DNA from 2 places in the Agathobaculum sp. Marseille-P7918 genome. Region 2 is predicted to be linked to the other one. Evidence: predicted binding sites of a transcription regulator. Region 2 holds the regulator's gene; the other holds the start of a gene.
The links. The regulator NrdR, encoded in region 2, represses ribonucleotide reductase genes. The targets are predictions, from matches to a motif close to CACNANATNTNGTG.
Positions count from the first base shown of each region.

Region 1: a site for NrdR is predicted at 1,875-1,888, ahead of ACESSO_RS15570 (anaerobic ribonucleoside triphosphate reductase). Genes of this name have one in related genera too.

Region 1 is NZ_CAXTXI010000014.1:100,617-104,033, forward strand. Features, by position in the region: gene ACESSO_RS15570 (anaerobic ribonucleoside triphosphate reductase) at 1-1,799, opposite strand, end outside; gene ACESSO_RS15575 (hypothetical protein) at 2,244-2,948, opposite strand; gene ACESSO_RS15580 (DUF1538 domain-containing protein) at 2,941-3,417, opposite strand, start outside.
Region 2 is NZ_CAXTXI010000003.1:272,585-276,001, reverse strand. Features, by position in the region: gene ACESSO_RS06565 (hypothetical protein) at 1-338, opposite strand, end outside; gene ACESSO_RS06560 (hypothetical protein) at 839-1,060, opposite strand; gene nrdR (transcriptional regulator NrdR) at 1,057-1,512, opposite strand; gene ACESSO_RS06550 (sugar phosphate isomerase/epimerase family protein) at 1,625-2,416, opposite strand; gene secD (protein translocase subunit SecD) at 2,546-3,417, opposite strand, start outside.

The sequences.
Region 1 (3,417 bases), on a different contig from region 2:
TTTTCGCTTGCCTGATCCATGCGCTCACGCATGTGTCCGACAATCTCCAAGCCAAGGTTCTGCGCTTCTTCGCTTTCTCCATGATGCTTGCCGATAAGCGATTTGAGCGTCTCCGCAAGGCCGATAAAGCCCAGCGTCAGCGTGCCGTGCTTGAGCACTTCACCAACTGTATCATCCGGGCCGAGCTTGTCCGAATCAATCCAGACGCCCTCACCCATCAGGAACGGATAATTGCGCACCTTCTTGGCCGACTGGATACGGAAACGGGCCAGGAGCTGGTCAATGACCAAATCAATTTTGCGATCCAAATCCTCAAAGAACCAGTCGATATCACCGTGGCTGCGGATGGCAATGCGCGGCAGATTAATCGAGGTAAACGACAGATTACCGCGGCCGTTGACGATTTCACGAGTCGGGTCAAAGTGGTTGCCGATAACGCGCGTGCGGCAACCCATATACGCGCATTCGGTTTCCGGATGGCCGGGCTTGTAATACTGCTTATTGAACGGCGCATCCAGAAAAGAGAAGTTCGGAAACATCCGCTTGGCGGAAACACGGCATGCCAGCTTAAACAGGTCGTAATTCGGCTCCCCTTCGTTATAATTGACGCCCTCTTTTACCTTGAAAATGTGAATCGGGAAAATCGGCGTTTCCCCATTGCCCAAACCGGCTTCGGTTGCCAGCAACAGCTGCTCGATGACCAAACGGCCTTCGGGCGAGGTATCCGTGCCGTAATTGAGCGAGGAGAACGGAATCTGCGCACCCGCACGCGAATGCATGGTATTCAGGTTATGTACCAGCGCTTCCATCGCCTGATATGCGCTCTTGCGTGTTTCCTTGTCTGCATACTTGCGAGCAAAACGCATGCATTTCTGCACTGCCTGCTCGTCAAGCGTTTCACCAAGCGCCGCCGCCATAGCTTCGTCGTAACCGTTATCACCGGCAAGACAAGCCCATTTGCCTGTCTGCTGCTCGACACGCTCGGTCAGCGCAGCCGCATCGACTTCGTTGTTTTCATCCGCACCGAACACCTCCAGCGCTTTTGCCAGATTGCTGCGGAACAGCTTGCGAAACGTCTTGCGAATACCAGGGGCCATCGAATAATCAAAATTCGGTACCGACTGGCCGCCGTGCTGATCGTTCTGATTGGACTGAATGGCGATGCACGCCAGCGCCGCATATGAACGGATATCATTCGGTTCACGCAAGAAGCCATGACCGGTGGAGAAGCCGCCGTCAAACAGCTTGAGCAAATCAATCTGGCAGCAGGTTGTTGTAAGCGTCAGGAAATCCAAATCATGAATATGGATATCTCCCTCCCGGTGCGCATTGGCGTGCGCCGGATCGAGAATAAACATTTCGTAAAACTGCTTTGCCCCCTCGGAGCCATACTTGAGCATGGTGCCCATTGCTGTATCGCCGTCGATGTTGGCATTCTCACGCTTTACGTCATTTTCCAGCGAGGACTGAAAGGTCAAATCCTCGTACACCTTCATCAGTCGGGTATTCATTTCACGCACACGAGTGCGCTCATTACGGTAAAGAATATACTTTTTTGCCGTGCGGGCATGTCCGCTTTCGATTAAAACCTTCTCTACTGTATCTTGTATCTGCTCCACCGTGGGAATCTGCTCTCCTACAGCCTTTTCCAACGTGTTTTCCACTTGTTCAGCCAGACCGCGCGCCATCTCGTAATCCTGTCCGCCGGAAGCCTGCGCCGCGCGGAAAATCGCGTTGGCAATCTTGTCAATCTCAAAGGGGGCACTGCGCCCGTCGCGTTTGACGATCTGCTGAATCATAAGTTCTATTCCCTCTCTCATACAAAAACCGCCTTGCGGCGATCACAAAATTTCGTAGATTGTTCTGATTTTTCGCACCATATCTTGTGCCTGTGCTATATATTTTACCGCTCACACACCTGCCTGTCAAGGGGAAACAAGGTTTTTGGAAGAATTGTAAGAATCAAAATATTTTTCTTGTTGGTTTCTCTAAAATTTCATCATTTTTCTCTGTGGACAACAGACAACCGTTCTGTGGATAACTCCTCTACTGTGGAAAATCCTGTGTACATCTTGTTGACAAACACAACGTAAACCATTCTTTTCTATTTTCCTCTTAACACAAGATATAGTATGCACTGTACAAACCGCACGCGCTCATCGAGACGTCTTGCATCCCATAATCCGCAAACAGAAAGGGCCGCAGCCCTACTGCTGCGCCCCTTTCAATTTACCTGACTCACTTCAGTCCGCTAAGCCGATTGCGCCCGACAATGGAACGGAAAGCACCAGCCCATGGCTACGTGTATTCATGCCGACCGCCTTCATCAGCGCGGTCATAATTTCCTGCCGTTCCTCACTTCGGACAATCAAAAATACAATTTCCTTTTCCGCCTGAATCTCAATACCGAAAAAACGCTTGACCTCGTCCTCTGCAATGCCGCGCGCAGCTATCACAGTTCCGCCTCGTGCTCCTGCTTTGCGCGCCGCATCCATGGCAACATTCGTGTATCCTCGCTCCATCACTACGACAACTGCGTCTAAACCGCAGGCTCGCTCTGATTTGCTCATACTCTCCGCCTCCTCGCTTCCAACATCCGTTTGCGTCAACAGCTTGTGCCATCGCACACCGATTCCGTTAATCGGAACGGTAAAAGCAATCCCCTTGCCCGGATAACGCATTTGCAAACTATGTCCCAGCTTTTCCAGCAGCCGACACGCCCGCTCCCGGTCGGTCAGACAAAGAACAATCGCCTTGGCTGTTTCACCGATGCCCAGCAAATCCAACATGTCGGTTTTCGCCGTACCGTGCGCCATGCAGACAAAATCCACGAGCACGTGGGTATCTCGGTACAAGCGGAGCACCTTTTCACTCTGTGATACATCTACTACAGATATCAGCAGTTCCACCGCACTGCGCACCGCCATCTGCGGTTGATACTCACTCATGCTGATCCTCCTCTTCCAAAACAATAATTTCTTCCTCTTCCTCTGCAGCGGATTGTGCCGCTCCATCCGTGCGACGCATCTTTTGATGATACAGCAACCCGAGGATTTGAATTGTCAGCAGCGGTGTCATCGCAACCATTGCTACAATACCAAATGCATCTGTTAAGACATTTCCGCCCAGGGCCTCGCACGCTCCCATTGCAAAAGGCAGAAGGAATGTAGAAGTCATCGGACCGGATGCAACACCGCCGGAGTCAAACGCAATACCGGTAAAAATCTTAGGGACAAAAAATGTCAAACCGAGCGCCAACAGATAGCCGGGAATGACAATCCAATAGATAGAAATTCCGGTCAGCACACGCAGCATGGAAAGGCCGACCGAGCAGGCTACACCGATGGACAGGCTATGCATCATTGCACGCTGCGAAACACCACCGTTAGTGATATTCTCTACCTGACGGTTCAGTAC
Region 2 (3,417 bases):
CAGTACCGACGGGACAGCTCCAGCTTTTCCACATAGGCGCGCTCATGTAACTTCCGTTTCAGGATCATCTCCCGGATGCCGATATGTCCGTCTGTGAAGAACAGCTTGAAATCGCTTGTCCAGTCCGTAGTGAGGTAAGAACCACGAATATCCACGCGATCAATCCGACTGAGAAAGGCGGTGTCCCAAGCAATATTGGCTTCATAGCCGCGCACATCCTCGCGTTCCTCCAACCATTTGGTGTAGTCCCGCGCACCGGCCGAGTGAACACTGCACATCGCTTGGTTCTTTTGGCTGTAAAAGCAAATTTCCCTTGTTCGTTTGCCTTGCTTTTCCATAACGCACCCTCCTCTGGAACACAAAATCTTCGGTTAATTCTTTGAATTGCGCTGAGCTTTTTGCGTTTTGCCTTCAAAATCTCCGCATAAATCCGTTATTTACGAAAAATGAATTTCCGAATTTTTGACTATACAAACTCCCCTTAAACCAGTGTTTCAGCCTCAAATACAAAATATTTTTACTATTTCTTTTTCTCTATCCATCTTGAAAATCTTCGCATAATTGCAATTATCCTTAAACTCCCTGTTATTATCCCTGCAAAAACAAGCAATTTTTCCATGAAAAACGCACTATTTTGGCCGTTTGAGCCGGATTTTTCTCATGAATCCCGTCCAATATCTGTAAGGAACTGTAAACTCCGAATAATTGTGTGACGCGAAGTTCGAAACTTTTCTATACCAAATGCGCCCCATTTGTCCCATTCTCATCCATTCTCTATCCATTCCAACCCCATTCCGTTCGATCTGCTCCAATTCCTCCCTTTTCCATTCCGTCTTACCTAAAACAGACCGAAAATCTCTCTAAAATCGACATTTTTTCTTTTCCCCCGTTTCCCTACTTTCTCATTTTCAGAACTTTTATCCCCCTTTTCAAGCCATTTTTGCGCAACAAAAAAGACCCAAAGCACTTTCCATGCCTTGAGTCCTCGTTCTTCTTTTCCCGGTTTATGCGCTTTTTTCCCGGACATTATGCCGGTTTTGTGAGGGAGGTTAACAATCACTTATCCTTGAGCAGAGTATTCAGCTCCTCCATAAAGGTGTTGATATCCTTAAACTGCCGGTAGACAGACGCAAAGCGCACATAGGCCACCTCATCGACCTTGCGCAGCTGCTCCATCACCAGTTCGCCAATCTCCTTGCTGGACACTTCGGTTTCCAGAGAGCCAAAAACACGCTGCTCAACGTTATCCACGATTTGCTCAAGCTGAATGAGCGATACCGGTCGTTTTTCACACGCTTTCATGAGGCCGCCCAGCAGTTTCTGCCGGTCATAGGCCTGCCGCGTACCGTCACGCTTGACCAGCATCAGCGGCATCCGCTCCACGGTTTCATAGGTGGTAAAACGCTTGAGACATTTGAGACATTCTCGGCGGCGGCGAATACTTGTTCCCTCATCAGTCGGTCGGGAATCGACTACCTTGCTGTCATCAAACCCGCAAAACGGACATTTCATTGCGTTTCCCCCTTGCAAACCGGTATACAGTCCTGTATTTTCCCTTATTATACCACCGCTTGTGGTATAAAGTCAATCGACACACCCTAATCTGCGTCCCTCTTTTCCTGTTTTATACCGATGCAAACCGGCTCAGCGTACGCACCGCACGTTCCAGCTCCTCCGGTGCATCAAAGTTGGTTCGATAAACCTCAATGATGGTATGACCGTCATACCCTTTCATACGCAGCCGCGAGAAGAAATCCGCATAATCCATGATGCCTTCACCGGGCATCAGGCAACTTTGCTCAGCAGAGAAGTCGTTGATATGCACGTTGACCAGCCGCTCTCCCATTGCATCCATAAACGCCTTCCAGCTCTGTCCGGCACGATATGCCTGTTTGACATCTAACGTATAGTGCAGCGCAGGCACATCGCGGTACAGAGCATGGATAAACGCCGGGTCGCGCGACCGGCACCATGCGACATTTTCCTGTGCAAGTGTCACGCCGCAGGCTGTGCCGATTTCACAAAGCCGCTGATAAACCTCGCATTTGTGCTCCCAGTGTGCCGGATCATCCTGCTGCCCCATATGGCGTTCCCCGTGAAAGGTCAAAAACCGCGCCCCTAGCGCTGCCGTACACTCAAAATACCGCTGATACTGCATCAGTCCATCCTCTGTGCGACGCGCATAATCGGAAAACAGCAGCATCCCTTCCATCAGCGAAGTATAGGGATGCACGGATATCACATCCAGCCCCAGACTGCGCGCCTGCGCTCCCAGCGCCTCATAAAAGCGCGGCTGAAATTCGCTTTCGGTATTGAAAAAAATTTCAATCGCACGCACGCCCAGCCCGGCGATAATCGGCAGGGCCTCTTCCAGCGGCTGCGGGTAGAAACACGCGGTTGACATTCCGATTCGCATGGCTTTTCTCCCTTCTTCTGCTTTGATAGACAAGCAAGCCTTGAATATGCTTCGCTGTCTGTTTCTTTTTCCTGTGTCAAACAAATCACGAAAGGCCGGGCGCTTTGCCCGGCCTTTTTTCATCCAGAATTAGATGCGCTTTTTGCGGAACTTCTTGCGGAAGAAGCCCCACAAGCTGGAGGACAGCATGATGGACGACCAAGCGCCCGCCAGAATGCCGACAATCAGCGGCAGCGTAAACTGCTTAAGCGACGGCACACCCAGAATATAGATCATGCCAACCGTGAACAGCGTGGTCAGCGAAGTATTGATCGTACGGCCCATGGTCTGCCATACGCTGCGCTCCGCCACTGCCTCAAACGGCTCCTTGCGCGCGGTGCGCAGATTCTCACGCACGCGGTCAAATACGATGATCGACGCGTTAATCGAATAACCGAAGATGGTCAGCGCCGCGGCGATGAAGTTGGTGTCCAGCGGAATCTGCAGCCAGACATAGACCGACAGCATGATCAGCAGGTCGTGTACCAGGCAGACAATCGCTGCCAAACCGCTGGTCAGCTCAAAGCGGATGGTGATATAAATCAGCATCAACACAATCGCAACAATCGCGCATAGGAATGCAGCGCGCTGCAGGTCGGAACCAACCGACGCAGAAACGTCGTTGTTGTTGTAGATATCAGTCTCGGCTAAACCGTAGGTCTCGGTCATCTTTTCGATGACGGCCTCACGCTTCTGCGAATCAATCGAGGTCGAGCGAATCAGCACGTTCTCGTTGTTATCGCCCGAAGAGGTGACGGAAGAAGCCTCCGTGCCGGTAACCTCCTTAAACAGGTCGCCGATCTCGGTCTGGAGGTTCTGATCCACCGTCTGATGCATTGCGAACTCCATCTCGGTGCCGCCCGCAAAGTCAATGCTCAGGTTGAAGAAATTCTGACCGAACGGCAGCAGAATCAGCGAAACCAAGCCGGTCAAAACCAGCAGGATCGAGATACTGCCGAAGA